Regions from separate parts of the Streptomyces sp. NPDC020742 genome, predicted to be linked through region 2. Evidence: predicted binding sites of a transcription regulator. Region 2 holds the regulator's gene; the other holds the start of a gene.

Region 1 (12,057 bases), on a different contig from region 2:
CGGGTCCACGGGGGTGTCCTCCGCCGGCTTCCTGGCCGCCTGGCGCTCCTTCCACTTGTTGATCGGAAGGATCATGAGGAAGTAGACGACCGCGGCGGTGATCAGGAAGGTCAGCGCGGCGCTGAGCACCGAGCCCCAGAGAATGTAGACACCGTCCGTGAACGCGCCGGTCTTGGAGTCCTTCGCGCACGTCGCGGTCAGGCAGGACTGGTAGTGGTCCAGGTTCTGCGAACCGAGGGCACCCACGATGGGGTTGATGACGCCCTTCACCACCGCATTCACGATGTTGGTGAAGGCCGCACCGACGACGACCGCGACCGCGAGTTCGATGACGTTGCCGCGCATCAGGAATTCCTTGAACCCCTGAAGGACGCCCTTGCTCTCGCTCACCTAACAGCCTCTTTCCATGCGTACAACGGATGGTGCAGCAGCACTCAGCACCGCAACTTACGGCAGGGCGGGGCGGCGCTGTCCAGTCGCTCGACACAAACCGGCGATCGGCCGGTGCCTCGGCGCGGATCCGGCGGAGGGCGCGGGTCCGGTCGAGGAGACGGGCGAATGCGGTGGTACCGGTGCGGTGAGCGCGACCTCGTCGGCGCGCGGCGGGCGCCCCGCCATTCGCAGCAGTCTCCGGTGAGGACCGCGCAGACGCCACTTGATCTTGACGCATGATCACTGCTCCCCAGGTGCCGTCGCCGACGGGCAGTCCGCCGGGGGAGCGGGTCGTACGGCGCCGTACGAGGCCCCGCCGGCCAGTGCTGCGGCGGTCATCGCCAGGCCGGCCGCCAGCACCCGCCGGTGGGCGCCCCGTCCTCCGCGGAGTCTGCCGCCACCGGCCCGTACTGGAGCAAAGTGGGGCACTTCACATGGTGGGGGAGCGGGGAGGGGTGTCGGGACGGGCGTGGGAAGAGGTGCGGGAGGGGGTGTGGGGAGAGGAGGGGAGAGCGGGACCTGGGACATGGGACACCACCTCGGTGGGGGTTGGGGACGAACCGGCGATCACCACCGTGCCGCAGTTCGTCCCGGCCCGCTCCAGGCTGTGGATGACCCCGTTTCTGTGGACAACTCGGCCACCCGGACGAGGGACCGCATGCGACAAGGGGCACCGCATGCGACATGAGGCACTGCATGCGACAAGAGCGGCAAGAGGGACCGCATGAGGCAAGAGGGGCCGCATGAGACGACAAGAGGGGCCGCATGAGACGAGAGGGGCCCGCGTACGACACCGGGCCCCGGCGTCGGTGACGCCGGGGCTCGGTGAAAGTGGTGCGGGGTGTGCGGCTCAGGCCGCGGAGCTCGCGCTCGACGTGCTGCTGGAGGACGACGAGGAAGACGAAGACGTCGACGACGAGGAGTCGGAGCCGCTCGACGAGGACGACGACGAGCCGGCGGAGTCCGAGGAGGACGTGCTGCTCGACGAGGACTTCGCGGGGCTGCTGCTGGACGACGAGCCGCGGCTGTCGTTCCGGTAGAAGCCGGAGCCCTTGAAGACGATGCCGACCGCGGAGAACACCTTCTTGAGGCGTCCGTTGCAGCTGGGGCACTCGGTGAGCGCGTCGTCGGTGAACTTCTGCACCGCCTCGAGGCCCTCGCCGCACTCGGTGCACTGGTACTGGTAGGTCGGCACTTGACTTCCTCCTGGCACTCTCACTCATTGAGTGCTAACGACGCTCCATCTTGCAGTATTCCGGCCCGTCAGTCCACCGTGACCGGCAGACGGTGACCGACTCCACGCCCGGAGCCCCGGCCGGATCAGGCGTTCGTCAGCTCCCGGTCCCGGCCCTCGGCGGCCTTCGAGCCCTCAGCGGCTCCGGCCTCAGCGGCCCCGGTCCCGGCAGGCCCGACCCCGACCCCGGTCTCGTCCCCGGCGGCGGAGCGCCGGTCAGTGACCGCCGGCACCGTGCGCGGCACCAGGTGGGCGCGGAGGGCCAGCAGGACGGTGCAGGCCAGCGCGGTCCCAGCCAGCGGCACCAGGAAACCGGTGCTCGGCCCGAAGCGGTCCGCCAACTGGCCGGCGGAGGTAGCGGCGGCCGCCTGGCCCAGCGCGACCGCGCCGGTCAGCCAGGTGAAGGCCTCGGTACGGGCCGCGGCCGGCACCAACGACTCCACCAGGGTGTAGCCGGTGATCAGAGCCGGGGCGATGCACAGGCCGACCACCAGGCCGACCGCGCCCAGCAGCGGTACCGCGGTGACCGCCCACAACGGGGTGGTGGCCAGCGCCAGCAGCCCGTAGGCGACCAGCAGCCGGCGCCGCGGGCCGACCTTCCAGGCGAGGGCACCGCAGGCGATGCCGGCGAGCATATTGCCGCCCGCGAAGATCCCGTAGAGCACGCCGTTGATGCCGGGCTGCCCGATGTGCTGGGTGAATGCGGTCAGCGAGACCTGCATCCCGCCGAAGACCGAGCCGATGCCCAGGAAGGCCATGATCAGGACGCGGACACCCGGCACCGACAGCGCCGAGGTGCGCGGCCCCTCGCCGGCGGCGGCCGGGTGTACCGGCGGCTGGCTGCGCTTCTGCGAGGCGAACAGCAGCCCGCCGGCCAGCGTCAGCACGGCCTCGGCGATCAGCCCGGCGGCCGGGTGGACGCCGGTGCACAGCGCGGTCGCCAGGACCGGGCCGACGACGAAGGTGAACTCGTCGGTGACCGACTCGAAGGCGGCGGCCGTAGGCATCAACGGGCTGCCGCCGAGCCGGGACGCCCACCGGGCCCGCACCATCGGCCCGACCTGCGGGGTCGAGGCGCCCGTGGGGACGGCCACCGCGAGCAGCGCCCACAGGGGGGCGTGCGCCAGGGCCAGGGTGATCAGTGCGGCGACGCCGGCGACATGCGTCAGCACGCCGGGGATCAGCACCGCGCGCTGGCCGAAGCGGTCCGCGAGCTTGCCGGCCTGCGGGGCGAACAGCGCCATCGAGACGCCGGTGGTGGCGGAGACCGCGCCCGCGGTGCCGTACGAGCCGGTGGTGGATTGCACGAGCAGCACGATGCCGATCGTCAGCATCGCGAAGGGCTGCCGGGCCAGGAAGCCGGGCAGGAGGAAGGTCCATGCACCAGGGGTGCGGAGAAGTTGTCCGTAACCGGGACGGGAGTCCTTGACCGCGGATGCCACGGCCGGGCCTTTCTGCCGCCTGGTAGCACGCCGCCGCGAGGTCGTCACGGGGGCGTGCCGAGAGCTGTCCTCTCGCGCAGGACCGAGTGATACCGCGTGGTCCGCACCCCGAGAGGTGGCTGCGTGTGGCAGGGGACCGCGGCCGCCGAGCGGTCGCGCCAGCTCTGCATCAGGCAGAGGTGGTTCGTCGAATTTCCTGCTTCATACTACAGGCGGGAGTGCGTAAAGCCCTGGGATAGGTCAGGGCTTTACGTGGTTTCCCTTGGAAAACGTGGAGATGTGCAGCACATCCCGGGGCGCGGTGGCAGCCGACCGGCCCGGCCCGGGGCGCGGTGGCAGCCGGCCGGTACGGACCAGGGCGCGGTGGCGGGCCGGCCGGTACGGACCGGGGTTGCGGTGGCCGTCCGGGATCCTCCGGTCCCGGGGGGGCGCAGTGGCGCCCCCCCCGGAACCGGCCTCAGCTCCGCCCGGGCCGGCGCTGGCCTCGCGCCGGGGCGCCGTCCGTCCCCAGCCAGCCGGCCAGCTTGCCGCCGCGGGAGACCGCCTGGAGCCGCCGCTCGGCGGCGTCGCGCACCGGATCGGTGGCGACCACCAGCAGCTCGTCGCCGTGCCGCAGCACCGTCGCCGGCGAGGGCACGAAGCTGGAGCCCTCCCGGACGATGAGGGTGACCGCGGCGCCGGCCGGCATCCGCAGCTCGCCGACCTCGACGCCGTGCATCCGGGACATCGGCCCGATGGACGTGGACAGCAGGTGGCCGCGCAGCCGCTCCAGGGGCGCCGACTCGATGCCCAGGTCGGCGGGCTCCTCGCCGTCGCCCAGCTTCAGCCGCTTGGCCAGCCAGGGCAGCGTTGGCCCCTGGACCAGGGTGTAGACCACGACCAGGACGAAGACGATGTTGAAGACCCGCTCGCTGCCGGGGACGTCGGTCACCATCGGGATGGTGGCCAGGACGATGGGGACCGCGCCGCGCAGCCCGGCCCACGACAGCAGGGCCTTCTCCCGCCAGGGCACCCGGAACGGCAGCAGTGCGGCGAAGACCGACGTCGGGCGGGCCACCAGGGTGAGGACCATGCCGATGAGCAGGGCCGGCACGACGTCGTCGAGCAGGTTGTGCGGGGTCACCAGCAGACCCAGCAGGACGAACATGCCGATCTGGCCGATCCAGCCGAGGCCTTCGGCGAAGCCGCGGGTGGCCGGGGCGTGCGGCAGTTTCGCGTTGCCGAGGATCATCGCGGCCAGATAGACGGCGAGGAAGCCGGAGCCGTGCGCCAGTGCGCCGGCCGCGTAGGCGGACACCGCGATGGCCATGACGGCGATCGGGTAGAGGCCGGAGGCGGGCAGCGCCACGTGCCGCATCGCGTACGCACCGAGCCAGCCGATGGCCAGTCCGATGGCGGCGCCGATCGCCAGCTCCAGGGCGATCTCGCCGAGCAGGACGTACCAGTGCTCGATCGGTCCGGCGGTGGAGAAGGCGACGACGAGGATGACCACCGGGGCGTCGTTGAAGCCGGACTCGGCTTCCAGGACACCGGTCAGCCGGGCCGGCAGGGGCACGCTGCGCAGCACGGAGAAGACCGCCGCGGCGTCGGTGGAGGAGACCACGGCGCCGATCAGCAGCGCCTGGCGCCAGTCGAGCCCGGCCAGGTAGTGCGCCCCGGCCGCGGTGACGCCCACGCTCACCGCGACGCCGACCGTGGAGAGCGCGGCCGCCTGCGGAAGGGCCGGTTTGATCTCTTTCCATTTGGTGCCCAGCCCGCCCTCCGCGAGGATCACGACCAGTGCGGCGTAGCCGAGGAGTTGGGTCAGCTCGGCGTTGTCGAAGACGACGCCACCGAGTCCGTCCTGTCCTATGGCGACGCCTATCCCCAGATAGATGAGCAGGCTGGGGAGCCCGCTGCGCGAGGAGAGCCGTACTGCGGCAACCGCGATGAGCAGTACGAGCGAGCAGATCAGCAGGAGTTGATTGAGGTGGTCGACAGTCAGGAGCTGATCCTTCCTCGCACGGGTCCGGGCACGGGTGGGGCGATGGGCCGGGGGTGGTCTTTCCTTACCGTATCTAGTTACTGAGGCTAACAATTTACCATTGCTTGAAAGTTGGATGTGCTGGTGGTGACTCCGCATAGGGGCCGCCGAACCCGTGCGCCTATGGTTGCTCCAGCACTCCCACCCTGCCCCTCGAAGGACAGAGATGCCCGCCAACAAGTCCGGCCCAGTCCCCAGGAAGAAAAAGGGGCGGCGCGGCCGCCTCGTCGCGATAACGGTCGTGCTGCTGCTCGTGGCGGGCATCGGCTTCGGCGCGTTCTGGGGAGTCAGCACCGTCCGCGCCTCCTTGCCGCAGACCACCGGCTCGCTCAAACTCCCGGGGCTGACCGACCCGGTGGACGTCGTCCGGGACGGCAACGGCATCCCGCAGATTTACGCCGACACCGACCAGGACCTCTTCCGCGCCCAGGGCTACGTCCAGGCGCAGGACCGCTTCTGGGAGATGGACGTCCGGCGTCATATGACCGCCGGCCGGCTCTCGGAGATGTTCGGCAAGAGCCAGGTCAAGACCGATGAGTTCCTGCGCACGCTGGGCTGGCACCGGGTGGCGCAGAAGGAGTACGACACCAAGCTGTCGCCCAGCACCAAGCAGTACCTCCAGGCCTACTCCGACGGCGTCAACGCCTACCTCAAGGACCACCAGGGCTCCGCGCTGTCCCTGGAGTACGCGGCGCTGGACTTCCAGAACGACTACAAGCCCGAGAAGTGGACGCCGGTCGACTCGGTGGCCTGGCTCAAGGCGATGGCCTGGGACCTGCGTGGCAACATGCAGGAGGAGATCGACCGCTCCCTGATGACCAGCCGGTTCACCCCGGAGCAGATCGCCGAGCTCTACCCGGCCTACCCATACCGGCGCAACAAGCCGATTGTGGAGGGCGGCGCGGTCGACCCGGCCACCAAGCGGTTCGCGCCCAAGGGCTTGGCCAACTCCGTGCCGGCCGGCGCCGCCGGCGCCGCCACCGGGCTGCAGTCCCAGCTGTCCTCGCTGTCCAAGACCCTCGACGAGGTCCCGGCGCTGCTCGGCCCCAACGGCAACGGCATCGGCTCCAACTCCTGGGTCGTCTCCGGCGCGCACACCGCCACCCGCAAGCCGCTGCTCGCCAACGACCCGCACCTGGCACCCCAGATGCCCTCGCTCTGGTACCAGATGGGCCTGCACTGCCGTACCACCGGCCCCAAGTGCAACTACGACGTCTCCGGCTTCACCTTCTCCGGGATGCCCGGCGTCGTCATCGGCCACAACCAGGACATCTCCTGGGGCATGACCAACCTGGGTGCGGACGTCACCGACCTCTACCTGGAGAAGATCAACGCCGACGGGTACCTCTTCGACGGCAGGCAGCGGTCCTTCCTGACCCGCAAGGAGACCATCAAGGTCGCCGGCGGCGAGAGCCGTGAGATCACCGTCCGCTCGACCAAGAACGGGCCGATCGTCTCCGACCGCGACGACGAGCTCGGCAACGTCGGCAAGGACGCCCCGGTCGGCAACGCCGCACCGGACCGCGGCGACGGCTACGCGGTCTCGCTGCGCTGGACCGCCCTGGACCCCGGCCGCTCGATGGACGCCATCTTCGAGCTGAACCGGGCCAAGGACTGGAGCAGCTTCCGCAAGGCCGCCCAGCACTTCGAGGTGCCCTCCCAGAACCTGATCTACGCCGACACCAAGGGCGATATCGGCTACCAGGCGCCCGGCCGGATCCCGGTCCGCGGCAAGGGCGACGGCCACTTCGACGGCACCTTCCCGGCGCCCGGCTGGGACCCGCGCTACCAGTGGAAGAGCTACATCCCGCAGCAGGCCCTGCCGTACGAGTACAACCCCGAGCGCGGCTACATCGTCACCGCCAACCAGGCCGTCGTCGACGAGAAGTACCCGTACCTGATCACCAAGGACTGGGGCTACGGCTCCCGCAGCCAGCGGATCAACGACCTGATCCAGTCCAAGATCAAGGACGGCGGCAAGGTCTCCACGGACGACATGCAGGCCTTCCAGAAGGACAACAGCAGCGAGATCGCCCGGCTGCTCACGCCCTACCTGACGAAGATCGACATCAAGGACAAGTACGTCCGCGACGCCCAGCAGCTGCTGGAGGGCTGGGACTTCACCCAGGAGCCCGACTCCGCCGCGGCCGCCTACTTCAACGCCGTCTGGCGCAACACCCTCAAGCTCGCCTTCGGCAACAAGATGCCCAAGGAGCTGCGTCCCGAGGGCCAGTGCCTGACCGTCCGCCCGGCCGACGAGACCGGCCCCGCCGACGAGAACGACACGTACGTCCGCGAGTGCGGCGAGCGGGCCGGCGACACCGCCCAGCCCGACGGCGGCGACCGCTGGTACGAGGTCGTCCGGAACATCCTCGACGACCCCAACAACGCCTGGTGGAAGACCGAGGACCGGCCCGGCCGCCCCGGTGACAAGAACCGCGACCAGCTCCTCGCGCACGCCATGAAGGACGCGCGCTACGAGCTGACCTCCAAGCTGGGCAAGAACATCGACAACTGGAGCTGGGGCCGGCTGCACCAGATGTTCCTGAAGAACCAGACGCTGGGCACCGACGGGCCGGGCTTCCTGCAGGGGCTGTTCAACCGCGGCCCCTGGAACCTCGGCGGCGGTGAGGCCGCGGTCGACGCCACCGGCTGGAACGCCGCCGGCGGCTACAAGGTCACCTGGGTCCCGTCGATGCGGATGGTGGTCAACCTCGGCGACCTCGACAAGTCCCGCTGGATCAACCTCACCGGCGCCTCCGGGCACGCCTACGACGCCCACTACTACGACCAGACCGACAAGTGGGCCAAGGGCGATCTGCTGCCCTGGGCGTCCAGCGAAGCGGCCGTCAAGAAGGCGGGCAAGGACACCCTGACCCTGTCGCCGTAGGCGCACCGCCCCGCAATGCACCACCGACGGGCGGGCCGGAGACCTCTTCGAGAGCTCCGGCCCGCCCGTTCCGTTTTCCCGGTGGGTACGGCGGCGGAGGGACCCCGCGCCGCCCGACGTCCCCGCGCCCCCCTGTCGTCCCGGTGGCCCGCCGTCCCGCCGCCGCTCAGTGCCGGAACCGGTGCACCCCCGACGGCGTCACCGCCGCATGCACCGGCCGGTCGTGCGGCTCGGCCGGCACCTCGTCCAGCACCTCCGCGTCGTACAGCAGCACCACCAGCGCCGCGGCCGACCCGGCCCGCTCCAGCCGCTCCAGCACCCGGTCGTACGAGCCGCCGCCGCGCCCCAGCCGCAGCCCGTCGCCGTCCACGGCCAGCCCCGGCAGCAGCACCACGTCCGCCTTGGTGATCGCACCCGGCGTCAGCCGCTCGCCGGCCGGCTCCCGCAGCCCCCAGCCCGCGGGGACCAGGTGCTCGGCGCCCTCGTAGACCGCCCAGTCCAGGTCGTTGTCGGGCAGCAGCACCGGCAGTAGCACCCGCACCCCGGCCGCCCGCAGCCGGTCGAGCAGGGGGCTGGTGGCGGGCTCGCCCCCGATGGAGACATAGGCGGCGACCGTCGGCGGGGTGTCCGACCGCCCCGCCCGGCCCTCGGCGGTGCACCCGGCCAGCTCGTCCAGCTCCAGCACCCGACGGGCCAGCGCCTCGCCCGTCGCCTCCACGACATCCGGTGGCAAGGACCTCCTCACCTCCAGGAGATCCCGCCGCAACCTGCGCTTTTTATCGTGCTCAACGTTCACTGTGTGCCCCTGCTGCCACTCTCATGCTGTCTTGACCGGACTCTCATCATGGTTCCGAAAGAGGCGGTTATGGTGTCGCGCATGACCCCATCGCACACACGGATCAGCAAGGCTGTCATCCCCGCAGCCGGCCTGGGCACCCGGTTTCTCCCCGCCACCAAGGCCACTCCCAAGGAGATGCTCCCGGTCGTCGACAAGCCCGCCATCCAGTACGTGGTGGAGGAGGCGGCCGCCGCCGGACTCTCCGACGTCCTGATGGTGACCGGCCGCAACAAGCGCCCCCTCGAGGACCACTTCGACCGCAACTACGAGCTCGAAGAGGCGCTGCACCGCAAGGGCGATGAGTCCCGCCTCGCCAAGGTGCAGGAGTCCAGCGACCTGGCGACCATCCACTACGTGCGCCAGGGCAACCCCAGGGGCCTGGGCCACGCGGTGCTGTGCGCCGCGCCGCACGTCGGCGACCAGCCCTTCGCCGTCCTCCTCGGTGACGACCTGATCGATCCGCGCGACCCCCTCCTCGCGCGGATGGTCGAGGTCCAGGAGCAGCACGGCGGCTCGGTCATCGCGCTCATGGAGGTCGACCCGGCACAGATCCACCTCTACGGCTGCGCGGCCGCCGCACCCACCGGCGACGACGATGTGGTGACCGTCTCCGACCTGGTCGAGAAGCCCGACCCGGCTGAGGCCCCCAGCAACCTCGCGATCATCGGCCGCTACGTCCTCGACCCGGCCGTCTTCGAGGTGCTCCGCAAGACCGCCCCCGGACGCGGCGGCGAGATCCAGCTCACCGACGCCCTCCAGGCGCTGGCCGCCGACCCCTCGCTGGGCGGCCCGGTGCACGGTGTCGTCTTCAAGGGCCGTCGCTATGACACCGGTGACCGCGGCGACTATCTGCGTGCCATTGTCAGACTGGCATGCGAACGTGAGGACCTGGGCCCGGACTTCCGGACCTGGCTGCGCAGTTACGTCACCGAGGAGATGTAGGACGTTGAACCACGCCACCGGCCGGACCAGCCACCAGGACCGCGTCTGGTCGGTGGCCGAGCACCTCGACGACGTGCTGTCCCAGATCCGCCCCCTGGAGCCGATCGAGCTGCCCGTCCTCGACGCCCTGGGCTGCGCCCTGGTGGAGGACCTCGCGGTCCCCGTCGCGCTGCCGCCCTTCGACAACAGCTCCATGGACGGCTACGCGGTCCGCGCCGCCGATGTCGCCGAGGCCACCGAGGCCGCCCCGGCCACCCTCACCGTCATCGGCGACATCGCGGCCGGCAGCGGCGAACTGCCGGAGATCGGCCCCGGCCAGGCCGCCCGGATCATGACCGGTGCGCCCCTGCCGCCCGGCGCGCAGGCCGTGGTCCCCGTCGAGTGGACCGACGGCGGCTCCGGCCTCGGCCCGGCCGCCGCGATGCGCGCCCACAGCGCCGCACCCCAGGACGCCGCCGGCCAGGTCCGTATCCACCGCCCGGCCGCCGCCGGCGCACATGTGCGCACCCGTGGCAGCGACGTCACCGAGGGCGAGCCGGCGCTGGCCGCGGGCACACTGCTGGGCCCCACCCAGATCGGCCTGCTCGCCGCGCTCGGCCTCGGCACGGTCCGGGTCCGCCCCCGCCCCCGGGTCGTGGTGATGTCCACCGGCAGCGAACTCGTCCAGCCCGGCGAGGCGTTGGGCCCCGGCCAGATCCACGACTCCAACAGCTTCCAGCTCGCCGCCGCCGCCCGCGCCGCCGGCGCCGTCGCCTACCGGGTCGGCGCCGTCGCCGACGACGCCGAGACGCTCCGCGCCACGCTGGAGGACCAGTTCGCCCGCGCCGACATCCTCGTCACCAGCGGCGGCGTCAGCGTCGGCGCCTACGACGTCGTCAAGGAGACGCTCGCCGCCGAGGGTCAGGTCGAGTTCCGCACCCTCGCCATGCAGCCCGGCAAGCCGCAGGGCTTCGGCCTCATCGGCCCCGACCGCATCCCGCTGCTGGCGCTGCCCGGCAATCCGGTCAGCTCCTACGTCTCCTTCGAGCTGTTCGTACGCCCCGCCATCCGCGCCCTGATGGGCCTGCCCGACGTCCACCGCCCCCTCGTCCGCGCCCGCTGCGCCGGTGCCGTCAGCTCCTCGCCGCAGGGCAAGCGGCAGTTCCTGCGCGGCTCCTACGACGCCACGACCGGCACCGTCACCCCCGTGGGTGGTGCCGGCTCCCACCTGATCAAGGCCATGGCGCACGCCAACGCACTGATCGTGGTCCCCGAGGACACCACCGAGGTCCCCGACGGCGGCACGGTGGACGTCGTCGTGCTCGCCTGAGGGACGACGGGACAGCTCTTAGCGCTTTCTTCGGATCGTCCCGGCCCGTCGGGTGCCCCGCGCCCGCCGGGGGTACGGTGTCGTCCCACAGGCGGCAGTTTCGACCGGGAGAACGATGAGCAGCGGCCAGCACCACCTCACCCATCTCGACGCGGCGGGCGCGGCGCGGATGGTCGACGTCTCCGCCAAGGACGTCACCGCCCGCACGGCCCGCGCCCGCGGCCGGGTCCTGGTGTCGCCGCAGGTCGTCGCCTTGCTACGGGGGGAGGGCCTGCCCAAGGGCGATGCCCTGGCCACCGCCCGGATCGCCGGCATCATGGGCGCCAAGCGCACCCCCGAGCTGATCCCGCTGTGCCACCCGCTCGCCGTCTCCGGCGTCACGGTGGACCTCTCCGTCACCGACGACGCCGTCGAGATCACGGCCACCGTCAAGACCACCGACCGCACCGGCGTCGAAATGGAGGCGCTGACCGCCGTCTCCGTCGCCGCCCTCACCGTCGTCGACATGGTCAAGGCGGTCGACAAGGCCGCGGTGATCTCCGACGTCCGCGTCGAGGAGAAGACCGGCGGCAAGTCCGGCGACTGGAGCCGGTCATGACCTCCGCCCGCGCCCTGGTGATCACCGCCTCCCAGCGCGCCGCGGCCGGCGTCTACCCCGACAAGGGCGGCCCGCTGCTCGCCGAGGGCCTGGCCGCCATGGGCTTCGAGGTCGACGGCCCCCAGGTCGTCCCCGACGGCGAGCCGGTGGCCGCCGCCCTGCGCGGTGCCGTCGACTCCGCCCGGTACGCCGTCATCCTCACCACCGGCGGTACGGGCCTGTCGCCCACCGACCGCACCCCCGAGGCCACCCGCCGGGTCCTGGACTACGAGGTCCCCGGCATCCCCGAGGCGATCCGCGCCGCCGGCCGCACCAAGGTCCCCACCGCCGCCCTCTCCCGCGGCCTCGC
Region 2 (12,057 bases):
GAGCGGGTGGCGCTGGCGTCCAACACCCGCGCCGAGTGGATCCTCGCCGACCTCGGGGTGCTCTGCTCCGGCGCCGCCACCACCACGGTCTACCCCAGCACCAACGCCGAGGAGACCGCGTACATCCTCGCCGACTCCGGCAGCCGGGTGCTGATCGCGGAGGACGCCGGGCAGCTGGCCAAGGCGCGCGAGCGGCGCGCGGAGCTGCCCGAGTTGGCGCATGTGGTGGTCATCGACGAGGCCGGTGCCGAGCCCGCGGCCGACGACCCCGAGGGGTGGGTGCTCACGCTGGCCGAGCTGGAGAAGCGCGGCGTCGCCTATCTGGAGCAGCACCCGGAGTGCGTCAAGGAGCGGGTCGCGGCGCTGCGTGCCGACCAGTTGGCGACGCTGATCTACACCTCCGGTACCACTGGCCGTCCCAAGGGCGTCCGGCTGCCGCACGACTGCTGGTCGTACATGGCCCGGGCGATCCAGTCGACGGGGCTGGTCACGCAGGAGGACGTGCAGTACCTCTGGCTGCCGCTGGCGCACGTCTTCGGCAAGGTGCTCACCGCCGGGCAGATCGCCACCGGCCAGGTGATCGCCGTCGACGGCCGGGTCGACAAGATCATCACGAATCTGCCGGTCGTCCGGCCCACGTACATGGCGGCCGTGCCGCGGATCTTCGAGAAGGTCTACAACGGTGTCGCGGCCAAGGCCCGGGAGGGTGGCGGCGCCAAGTACAAGATCTTCCAGTGGGCGGCCGGGGTGGCCCGCGAGTACGCCAAGGTCTCCCAGGACAACTTCCGCCGCACCGGCAACGCCTCGGTGCCGTTCGCGCTCGGCGCCAAGCACAAGGTCGCCGACGCCCTGGTGTACGCCAAGCTGCGCGAGGCCTTCGGCGGTCGGCTGCGCGCCGCGGTCTCCGGCTCGGCCGCGCTCTCCCCGGAGATCGGCTACTTCTTCTCCGGTGCCGGCATCCACATCCTGGAGGGCTACGGCCTGACGGAGTCCAGCGCCGCCAGCTTCGTCAACCCCGGCGAGGCCTACCGCACCGGCACTGTCGGCAAGCCGCTGCCCGGCACCGAGGTGCGGATCGCCGAGGACGGCGAGATCCTGCTGCGCGGTCCCGGCATCATGCAGGGCTACCACGGCCTGCCGGAGAAGACCGCCGAGGTCCTGGAGGAGGACGGCTGGTTCCACACCGGCGACATCGGCGAGCTGTCCCCCGACGGCTACCTGCGGATCACCGACCGCAAGAAGGACCTGATCAAGACCTCGGGCGGCAAGTACATCGCCCCGGCCGAGGTGGAGGGGCAGTTCAAGGCGGTCTGTCCGTTCGTCTCCAATGTGCTGGTGCACGGCGCCAACCGGAACTTCTGCACCGCGCTGATCGCCCTCGACGAGCCGACGATCATGGGCTGGGCTGCGGAGCACGGTCTGGCGGGCAGAACGTACGCCGAGGTCGTCGCCACCGACCAGGTCCGGGAGCTGATCGACGGCTATGTCGAGCGAGTCAACGAGGGGCTGCAGCGCTGGCAGCAGATCCGCAAGTTCCGGCTGCTGCCGCGTGACCTGGACATCGAGCACGGCGAGGTGACCCCCAGCCTCAAGATCAAGCGCCCGGTGGTGGAGCGCGCGTTCAAGGACCTGCTGGAGGAGATGTACGCCGGCTCCCGGGAGGCGTAGCCCGGGCCCGGCGGAGGTACGAGGGCGGTACGGCGACTGTGGGGCGGTGCGGCGGCCCGCGCCCCGGCCCGCCCCGTAGTGCCGCCGGCCCCGCGCCCCGTACGCCGTGCGGGACCCCGCCCTGTACGCCGTGCGGGGACCCGTCTCGTACGCCGTTCCGTACGGCGGGCCGGGGCCCGGGCCGGTCTGGCGGCCGCCGGGCTGTGCCTGGGGCAACTCCCTCGGTGCGTCAGTCCTCTTGGGGGGTATCACCGCCGACTTCCGTGACTCAGTGCTTATGGGTGCGCCCGTTCTGTCACTCTGTCGTTGGCGCATCCGGCGCTGTAGCGGAGCGGGCACGGGAGTTGCTCAATGAGGACGACTACGACGACCACGTCGTCTGCGCGGGACGACCAGGTCACGGCGGGGTGCGGGACCGGAGCGGGCGGGGCCGCCGGCCGGGCCCGGCGGGCGGGTCTGCCCGGCGATCCGCAGGCCGCGGCGGCCGCCCGGCGGTTCGTCCGGGACTCCTTCGCCGACTGGACCGCCCGACGGCTGCCCGGCGCGGAGGGCCTCACCGACCGGCTCGCTGAGGAAACGGTGCTGCTGGTCAGTGAGTTGGTGACCAATGCGGTGGTGCACGCGGGCACCACCGTCGAACTGTGCTGCCGGCTGGACCCCGCACCGGAGCGGGAGGATCCGGCGGAACCGGGACCCGCGCCGCTGCCCGGCGTCGTGGTCGAGGTCTCCGACCGCCACCCCACCCAGCCGGTCCGCGCCCGGGGGCCCGCCGCCGACGACGGGCCCGGGGGCGAGGCTGTTGGGGCCGAGGGCGCCGGCCATGGACTGCAGCTGATCAGCGCGGTCGCCGAGGCCTGGGGCATCACCTACCGCCGCGCGATGAAGACCGTGTGGTTCCGGCTGCCCGTGGATCCGCCGGGGGCCGGCGCCCGCCCGGAGCCGGAGCCCGCCGACGACGGTCAGCTGCTACAACACGGGCTGCGGGCCGCCGAGCTCCTCGCCCCGGCGCCGCGCCGCACCCCCCGCCGGGACGGCGGCGCCGGCCCGGTCGACAACGGCGCCCTCTCCTTCCTCGCCGAGGCCTCCGACCTGCTCTCCGGCCAGCTCGACGCCGACCAGGTCGCCGCCCTCGCCGCCCAGCTGATCGTGCCGCGGCTCGCCGACTGGTGTGCGGTGTGGCTCTACGACGGCGATGCCGGGGCGCCCGGCCGGGGCATCGCCGCGAACGGCGAGGAGCAGCGGCTCGCCGGCGTCTGGCACACCAACGAGAGCCGGATCGACGCCCTGCGGGAGGCACTGGAGAAGGAGCCGCCGGAGGTGCCGGGCAGCAGCCCGCCCGCCGGCGCGCCGACCGCGGTCCCCTGGCCCTGGCCGCACGCGCCGAACGGCGACGAACCGGGCGGCGCGGCGCTGGCCTGCCCGCTGATCGCCGGCGGCCGCCGCCTCGGCACGCTGCTGCTCGGCCGGGGCGGGCTGCCGCGCTTCCCCGACGAGGTGGTCGGCCTCCTGGAGGACCTGGGCCGTCGGGTCGCCCGCGCCGTGGCCACCGCCCGGGCCTACAGCCGCCAGGAGCGCATCAGCCAGGTACTGCAGCGCAGGCTGTTGCCCCGGGGGCGGGCGGAGGTGCCCGGGGTGGAATCGGCGGTGGTCTACGAGCCGCGCGAGGGAGCCTGGGCCGGTGGCGACTTCTGGGACCTGTTCGACGCCGGGAACGGCCGGTGGTGCTTCGCGCTCGGCGATGTCTGCGGCAGCGGTCCCGAAGCCGCGGCGGTCACCGGGCTGGCCCGGCCGGTGCTGCGGCTGCTGGCCCGCGACGGCTTCGGCGTCGGCGAGGTGCTCGACCGGCTCAACAAGACCATGGCCCGCGAGGCCGCGGACTCGGTCGCGGCGGTCGCGGCGGCGGTAGCGGCGGCCGGCGCCGGGGCCGAGGCACCGGTGGAGATCCGTGAGGAGGGCGAGCAGGCCCGCTTCCTCTCGCTCCTCTACGGCGAGATCGTCCCGCACCCCGGCGGCGCCGGTGGCGCCCGCTGCACCCTCGCCAGCGCCGGCCACCCGCTGCCGTTGCTGCTCGGCACGGACGGCACGGTCCGGGTGGTGGCGGCGCCGCAGATGCTGCTCGGGGTGGTCCAGGACACCACGTACGTGAGCGAATCGTTCGACCTCTGCCGCGGCGAGACGCTGCTGTGCGTCACCGACGGCGTCACCGAGCGCCGGTCCGGCCGCCGGCTCTTCGACGACGAGGACGGCCTGGCCAAGACCCTCGCCGCCGGTGCCGGTTTGGGCGCCACCGACCTCGCGGACCACATCCGCAACACCGTCCACGCCTTCGGCCCGGTCCCGCCGGACGACGACCTGGCGCTGCTGGTCCTCCAGGCGGCGGGCGGCCCCGGGTAGGGCGCTTCCTTCGGATCTTCGTGGGCTCGCGTGGCCCACGGAGATCCGGTGGTCGACGAAGATCCGAAAGCAGCGCCGCTCGGCGCCGTCGGGGCCCGCCCCCGGGCCGGAGCCGGGGCACTCGCCGGATGACGGACAATGGTCCCCATGCCTTCTGCACTGCCCGATGGTGAGCCGATGCCCGAGGACGGGGCGCTGCCCCGCCGTGCGCTGACGGGCGCCGCCGGCCGGCCGCTCGGCTTCTATCTGCACGTGCCGTACTGCGCCACCCGCTGCGGCTACTGCGACTTCAACACCTACACCGCGAGCGAGCTGCGCGGCTCCGGCGGCGCCCTGGCCTCCCGCGACAACTACGCCGACACCGTCGTGGAGGAGATCCGGCTGGCCCGCAAGGTGCTGGGCGATGACCCGCGGCCGGTGGCGACCGTCTTCGTGGGCGGCGGCACCCCGACCCTGCTGCCCGCCGCCGACCTCGGCCGGATGCTGGCGGCGATCCGCGAGGAGTTCGGCCTGGCACCGGACGCCGAGGTCACCACCGAGGCCAACCCCGAGTCCGTCGACCCGCGCTACCTCACCGAACTGCGCGCGGCCGGCTACAACCGGGTCTCCTTCGGCATGCAGAGCGCCCGGCAGCACGTCCTGAAGGTCCTGGACCGTACGCACACCCCCGGCCGCCCCGAGGCCTGCGTCGCCGAGGCCCGCGCCGCCGGCTTCGACCACATCAACCTCGACCTGATCTACGGCACCCCCGGCGAGACCGACGACGACTGGCGGGCCTCCCTGGACGCCGCGCTCGGCGCCGGCCCCGACCATGTCTCCGCCTACGCCCTGATCGTCGAGGAGGGCACCCAGCTGGCCCGCCGGATCCGCCGCGGCGAGGTCCCGATGACCGACGACGACGTGCACGCCGACCGGTACCTCATCGCCGACGACCGGCTCACCGCGGCCGGCTTCTCCTGGTACGAGGTCTCCAACTGGGCCACCACCGACGCCGCCCGGTGCCGCCACAACGAGCTCTACTGGACCGGCGCCGACTGGTGGGGCGCCGGCCCCGGCGCCCACAGCCACGTGGGCGGCGTCCGCTGGTGGAACGTCAAGCACCCCGGCGCGTACGCCCAGGCCCTCAGCGAGGGGCGCTCACCGGGCGCGGGCCGCGAGGTCCTGGCGGACGAGGACCGGCGGGTGGAGCGCATCCTGCTCGAACTGCGGCTCTCCGACGGCTGCCCGCTCGACCTGCTCGCCCCGGTGGGCGCCCGGGCCGCCGCCCGCGCCCTGGACGACGGGCTGCTGGAGCCCGGCCCCTACGGCGCGGGCCGCGCGGTCCTCACGCTGCGCGGGCGGCTGCTGGCGGACGCGGTGGTGCGGGACCTGGTGGACTGACCGGCGGCCCGGTCCGCGGTGGGCGCGCCCGCACGGCGCCGGAGCGGCGGGCTGACCCGTCACCCCGAACGGACCCGTCCCGTACCCCACCGGAGGGGCCGCCCGCCGTCACCCCGCCCCCGCCGTCACCCCGCCCCCGCCGTCACCCCATCCGCCGTTACCCCGCCCCGCCGACCGTGACGAAGTCGATCAGCTCCTCCACCCGCCCCAGCAGCGCCGGCTCCAGGTCCTTGTAGGACCGCACGCACGACAGGATCCGCTGCCACGCCGCGCCGGTGTGCTCCGGCCAGCCCAGCGCCCGGCACACCCCGGTCTTCCAGTCCTGCCCGTGCGGGACGGCCGGCCAGGCCGGGATCCCCACCGACGACGCCTTCACCGCCTCCCACACATCGATGTACGGGTGGCCCACCACGCGGACGTGCTCACCGGTCACCCCGGCCGCGATCCGCGACTCCTTCGAACCGGGCACCAGGTGGTCGACGAGCACGCCCAGCCGGGCGTCGGGCCCCGGGGAGAACGAGCGCACGATCGCCGGGAGGTCGTCGATGCCCTCCAGGTACTCCACGACGACCCCCTCGATCCGCAGGTCGTCGCCCCAGACCCGCTCGACCAGTTCGGCGTCGTGCCGGCCCTCCACGTAGATGCGCCCGGCGCGTGCGACCCGGGCGCGGGCGCCGGGGACGGCGAGTGAACCCGATGCGGTCCGGGCCGGCCCGGACGGCGCCGGCCGGCTCTGCGGGCGGACCAGGGTGACCACCTTGCCCTCCAGCAGGAAGCCGCGCGGGGTCATGGGGAAGACGCGGTGCTTGCCGAACCGGTCCTCCAGGGTCACCGTCGGGCCCTCGGCGGTCTTCTCGCAGCGGATCACCGCGCCGCAGAACCCCGTGGTGACCTCCTCGACGACCAGATCGGGCTCGGCCGGCACCTCCGGGGCGGGGCGCTGCTTCTTCCAGGGCGGGGTGAGGTCGGCGCTGTAGCGCTTGCTGTGCATGGGGACCTGTTCTGTGCGAGGTGCGGACGTGCCAGGCGACGGTGACGGGAGGGCCGGGCGACGGTGACGGGAGGGCCGGGCAACGGTGACGGGAGGGCCGGGCGGCGGGTCAGGAGGAGGGAGCGGCGCCGAAGCGGGCGGCCAACGCGTCCCGCTGTGCCCGGACGAAGCGGGCGTCCACCACGGCGCCGTGGCCGGGGACGTACACCGCGTCCTCGCCGCCGAGGGCCAGCAGCCGGTCCAGCGCCGCCGGCCAACGGTGCGGCAGGGCGTCCGGGCCCGCCTGCGGCTCCCCGGACTCCTCGACCAGGTCGCCGCAGAAGACGATCTCGGGGGCGCCGTGCCGGCCGGGCACCAGGACCGCCAGGTCGTGCGCGGTGTGGCCGGGGCCGACGTTGGCCAGCAGCGCCTGGCGCCCGCCCAGGTCGACGGTGAGCTGGTCGTGCACGTGGTGGTGCGGGACGACCAGCAGATCGGCGGCCTCGGCCGCGGCGTCCCGGTCGAGGCCGTGCCGCACCGCATCGTGCCGCAGCTCGTCCTTGCTGCGGCGCAGCAGCTCACCCAGGCCGGTCGCGCCGAACACCTCGACGCCCGCGAAGGCGGCGGTACCCAGCACATGATCGAAGTGCGGGTGAGTTAGCGCGACATGCGTCACGTCCCGGCCCAGGACGGCCCGGACCGTCCGGCGCAGATCCGCGCCGTCGCGGAGGCTCGCGCCGGTGTCGACGATCATGACGCCGGAGGTGCCGGCGATCACGCCGACGGTCTCGTCCCAGCCCGGCATCCGGCGCCTGGCCACGCCGTCGCCGAGCTGTTCCCACCCGGCCTCTTCCCAAGCAGTGCGCATACCGAGACGCTAGCTCCCTCGCGATAGCGTTGCCCGGCAGATCGGTCGAAGACGGTCATCCGGCGGGTGCTGTGCGCGGTCGCCCTTGCCGTCCCCGTGCTACCCGGCCGTACACTGGCTCCGGGTCTGGCACTCGGCCCGTGTGAGTGCCAGGAGAAGCGAGATGACGGACGACCGGACTGGAGGTGCGCGGGATGCTCAGTGAACGCAGGCTCGAAGTGCTGCGCGCCATCGTCCAGGACTACGTCGGGACGGAGGAGCCGGTCGGCTCCAAGGCGCTCACCGAGCGCCATCGGTTGGGGGTCTCCCCGGCCACGGTCCGCAATGACATGGCGGCCCTGGAGGACGAGGGCTTCATCGCCCAGCCCCATACGAGTGCTGGGCGGATCCCGACCGACAAGGGCTACCGCCTCTTCGTCGACAAGCTGGCCGGCGTCAAGCCGCTGTCCAGCCCCGAGCGGCGGGCGATCCAGAACTTCCTGGACGGCGCCGTCGACCTCGACGATGTGGTGGGGCGCACGGTCCGGCTGCTGGCGCAGCTGACCCGGCAGGTCGCGGTCGTGCAGTACCCGTCCCTGACGCGGTCCACGGTCCGGCACGTCGAACTGCTGGCGCTGGCCCCGGCCCGGCTGATGTTGGTGCTGATCACCGACACCGGACGGGTCGAGCAGCGGCTGATCGACTGCCAGGCACCGTTCGCCGAGACGTCCCTCGCGGACCTGCGGGCGCGGCTGAACAGCCGGGTGGTGGGACGCCGTTTCACGGATGTGCCCCCGTTGGTGCAGGATCTCCCCGAGTCCTTCGAGCAGGACGACCGCGGCACGGTCTCGACAGTGCTGTCGGTGTTGCTGGAGACTTTGGTGGAGGAGACCGAAGAGCGGCTGATGATCGGCGGAACCGCCAATCTCACGCGCTTCGGACACGACTTCCCCCTGACCATCCGTCCGGTGCTGGAGGCACTTGAGGAGCACGTGGTGATGCTCAAGCTGCTCGGCGAAGCCAAGGACTCGGGCATGACCGTACGCATCGGGCATGAGAATGCCCACGAAGGCCTGACGTCCACCTCGGTCGTCACGGTCGGCTACGGTTCGGGCGACGAGGCAGTCGCCAAACTCGGCGTGGTCGGACCGACCCGCATGGACTACCCCGGAACGATGGGAGCGGTACGCGCAGTGGCACGTTACGTCGGACAGATCCTCGCGGAGTCGTAAGTGGCCACGGATTACTACGCGGTCCTGGGCGTTCGGCGCGATGCCTCGCAGGACGAGATCAAGAAGGCGTTCCGGCGGCTGGCGCGCGAGCTCCACCCGGACGTCAACCCGGATCCGAAGACCCAGGAGCGGTTCAAGGAGATCAACGCCGCTTACGAGGTCCTGTCGGACCCGCAGAAGAAGCAGGTATACGACCTCGGCGGCGACCCGCTCTCGCAGGCCGGCGGCGGCCAGGGCGCGGGCGGCTTCGGCGCGGGCTTCGGCAACTTCTCCGACATCATGGACGCGTTCTTCGGCACCGCCTCCCAGCGCGGGCCGCGCTCGCGGACCCGCCGCGGTCAGGACGCCATGATCCGGCTCGATGTCGAGCTGAGCGAGGCGGCCTTCGGCACGACCAAGGACATCCAGGTCGACACCGCCGTGGTCTGCACGACCTGCACCGGTGAGGGGGCGGCGCCGGGCACCTCGGCGCAGACCTGTGACATGTGCCGCGGCCGCGGTGAGGTCTCCCAGGTCACCCGGTCCTTCCTGGGCCAGGTCATGACCTCGCGGCCCTGCCCGCAGTGCCAGGGCTTCGGTACGGTCGTGCCGACCCCGTGCCCCGAGTGCGCCGGTGACGGACGGATCCGCTCCCGCCGCACGCTGACCGTCAAGATCCCGGCCGGTGTCGACAACGGCACCCGGATCCAACTCGCCGGTGAGGGCGAGGTCGGCCCCGGTGGCGGCCCCGCCGGTGACCTCTATGTGGAGATCCACGAGCTGGCGCATCAGGTCTTCCAGCGGCGCGGCGACGATCTGCACTGCACGGTCACCATCCCGATGACGGCGGCGGCGCTGGGCACCAAGTGTCCGCTGGAGACGCTGGACGGGGTGGAGGAGATCGACGTCCGGCCCGGCACCCAGTCCGGCCAGTCGATCCCGCTGCACCAGCGCGGTGTGACCCATCTGCGGGGCAACGGCCGTGGCGATCTGATCGTCCACGTCGAGGTCCAGACGCCCTCCAAGCTCGACCCCGAGCAGGAGGAGCTGCTGCGGCGCCTCGCCAAGCTCCGTGGCGAGGAGCGCCCCACGGGCCAGTTCCAGCCGGGGCAGCAGGGGCTGTTCTCGCGCCTGAAGGACGCGTTCAACGGGCGGTAGATAGTCGGCCGGAGCCCGGGGGCGCGTCCCCCGGGCAAGCGCCGTCAGCCGGGGCAGCGGGGGCTGTTCTCGCGCCTGAAGGGCGCGTTCAACGGGCGGTGGACAACGGGCCGGAGCGGGTTGGAAGAGCGTCCGGCCCCGGTTCGGGGTGGTGCCCTGAGCGTGACACGATGTGCGCATGCCCACCGCACTGACCGATCTCTGCCGCTACCCCATCGTGCAGGCCCCGATGGCGGGCGGCGGTTCCGGCCCGGAGCTGGCCGCCGCCGTCTGCGGTGCCGGCGGTCTCGGATCCCTCGCCGCCGGCTACAAGACCGCTGATGGCATGTACCAGGAGATCAAACAGCTGCGGTCGCTGACCGACCGGCCCTTCGGCGTCAACCTCTTCATGCCGCAGCCGTCGCTGGCCGACAGCGCCGCCGTCGACGTCTACCGCGAACAGCTCGCCGGCGAGGCCGCCTGGTACGAGACCGAACTCGGTGACACCGAAGGGCCCAGCGACGACGGCTACGAGGCCAAGCTCGCGATCCTGCGGGAGGACCCGGTGCCGGTGGTGTCGTTCACCTTCGGCTGCCCCTCGCGCGCGGTCCTCGACGCCTTCGCCAAGGTCGGGACGTACACCGTGGTCACCGCCACCACCGCCGCCGAGGCACAGGCCGCGCAGTGGTCCGGGGCGGACGCGGTGTGTGTGCAGGGCGTGGAGGCCGGCGGCCACCAGGCCACCCACCGGGACGACCCGCATGCGGACGGCACCGGTTCGGGGCTGGGGCTGATGGCGCTGCTCGGCCAGGTCCGGGAGGCCGTCCAGATCCCGGTGATCGCCGCGGGCGGGCTGATGCGCGGGGCGCAGATCGCGGCAGTGCTGGCCGCCGGGGCGACGATGGCGCAGCTGGGCACCGCCTTCCTCGCTACCCCGGAGTCGGGCGCCAATCCGCTCCACAAGCAGGCGCTCACCAACCCCCTCTACACACATACGGAGTTGACCCGGGCCTTCTCCGGCCGGCCGGCCCGCGGGCTGGTGAACCGCTTCCTGCGCGAGCACGGCCCGTACGCCCCGGCCGCCTACCCCGCCGTGCACTACCTGACCGCCCCCGTCCGCAAGGCCGCGGCCAAGGCGGGCGACGCGCAGGGGATGAACCTCTGGGCCGGGCAGGGCCACCGGCTGGCCCGCGAGCTGCCCGCCGCGCAGCTCGTCGAGGTCCTGGCGGCCGAACTGGAAGCGGCGCGCGCCGCGTTGACCCTCCCCACGGCCGGCGGCGCCGTATGACCGCGCCCGTTTTCCTCGTCGATGCGCTCGGGCCCGTACGGGCGGGCGGCACCCTGACCCTGGACGGCCCCGAGGGCCGGCACGCGGTGTCGGTGCGCCGGCTGCGGGTCGGCGAGGAGGTCGTGCTGACGGACGGTCAGGGCGCCGGGGCCTACGGGACGGTCGCCGCCGTCGAGGGCAAGGACCGGCTCACCGTGGCCGTCGCCGAGGTGCGCACCGAGGAGCGGCCGGAGCCCACCCTCACCGTCGTCCAGGCGCTCCCCAAGGGCGACCGCGGGGAGCTGGCCGTCGAGACGATGACCGAGACCGGCGTGGACGCGATCGTGCCCTGGTCGGCGGCGCGTTGTATCACCCAGTGGAAGGGCGAGCGGGCAGCCAAGTCGCTGGCCAAGTGGCGCGCCACGGCCCGCGAGGCGGGCAAGCAGTCCCGCCGGCTGACCTTCCCTGAGGTCGCCGACCCCTGCACGACCCGCCAGGTGGCGGCCCTGCTCGCCGACGCCGACTTCGCGGCCGTCCTGCACGAGGAGGGCAGCTCGCCGCTGGCCACCGCCGAACTCCCCGCCACCGGGCGGATCGTGCTCGTCGTCGGCCCCGAGGGCGGTGTCTCCCCGGAGGAGCTGGCCGTCTTCGCCGAGGCCGGCGCCCGGCCTTACCGGCTGGGCCCGACCGTGCTGCGCACCTCCACGGCGGGGACCGCGGCGACCGCCCTGCTGCTGGGCCGCACCGGGCGCTGGAGCTAGGTCAGCTTCTTTCGGATCTTCGTGGGTTTGGGCCCTAGCTCCGGTCCCCCCCCGTACGGCCCTCCGGTTCACACCGCCGGGTGCATCAGCGCCCCGGCCGTCGTCATCAGCTCCCTGAGGCTGCCGGCGAAGGTCGGCAGGAGCTGGAGGCAGAGTGCCCAGGCCTCCACGTCGGTGCCCAGGTGCGCGGTGGCCAGTGCGGCGGCGCGGTGGCGTATCCCGCGGCGGTCCGCCTGCGCGTCCGGGGACTCCACGGCCCGCAGCAGGCGGCCCAGGGCCTCGCGGGCGGGGCCGCAGTGGTCCAGCAGGTCCTCGGGGGTGAGCGCACCGCGCCGGAGGGCCGACCGGACCCAGGTGCGGTCGTCGTGGCCGCTCGCGGGGGCGTCGGGCAGGAGCTCCAGCAGCAGTTCGCGGGGGCAGTC

Evidence for each region. The regulator HrcA, encoded in region 2, represses chaperone genes, less so after heat shock. The targets are predictions, from matches to a motif close to TTNGCACTCNGNNNNNCNGAGTGCNAA.
Region 1: the regulator HrcA is predicted to act here: its motif matches at 1,639-1,665, upstream of AB0G84_RS09990 (FmdB family zinc ribbon protein).

The regions. Positions count from the first base shown of each region.
Region 1 covers NZ_JBFAEA010000004.1:117,456-129,512, reverse strand. Annotated here, with positions in the region: gene mscL (large conductance mechanosensitive channel protein MscL) at 1-390, opposite strand, end outside; gene AB0G84_RS09990 (FmdB family zinc ribbon protein) at 1,283-1,627, opposite strand; gene AB0G84_RS09985 (MFS transporter) at 1,753-3,108, opposite strand; gene AB0G84_RS09980 (potassium/proton antiporter) at 3,566-5,092, opposite strand; gene AB0G84_RS09975 (penicillin acylase family protein) at 5,298-8,021, shown strand; gene AB0G84_RS09970 (5-formyltetrahydrofolate cyclo-ligase) at 8,188-8,754, opposite strand; gene galU (UTP--glucose-1-phosphate uridylyltransferase GalU) at 8,899-9,801, shown strand; gene glp (gephyrin-like molybdotransferase Glp) at 9,806-11,110, shown strand; gene moaC (cyclic pyranopterin monophosphate synthase MoaC) at 11,226-11,708, shown strand; gene AB0G84_RS09950 (MogA/MoaB family molybdenum cofactor biosynthesis protein) at 11,705-12,057, shown strand, end outside.
Region 2 covers NZ_JBFAEA010000001.1:286,764-298,820, forward strand. Annotated here, with positions in the region: gene AB0G84_RS01145 (AMP-dependent synthetase/ligase) at 1-1,668, shown strand, start outside; gene AB0G84_RS01150 (ATP-binding SpoIIE family protein phosphatase) at 2,020-4,062, shown strand; gene hemW (radical SAM family heme chaperone HemW) at 4,210-5,442, shown strand; gene AB0G84_RS01160 (DUF3097 domain-containing protein) at 5,600-6,433, opposite strand; gene AB0G84_RS01165 (MBL fold metallo-hydrolase) at 6,543-7,280, opposite strand; gene hrcA (heat-inducible transcriptional repressor HrcA) at 7,475-8,491, shown strand; gene dnaJ (molecular chaperone DnaJ) at 8,492-9,628, shown strand; gene AB0G84_RS01180 (nitronate monooxygenase) at 9,807-10,895, shown strand; gene AB0G84_RS01185 (16S rRNA (uracil(1498)-N(3))-methyltransferase) at 10,892-11,635, shown strand; gene AB0G84_RS01190 (hypothetical protein) at 11,704-12,057, opposite strand, start outside.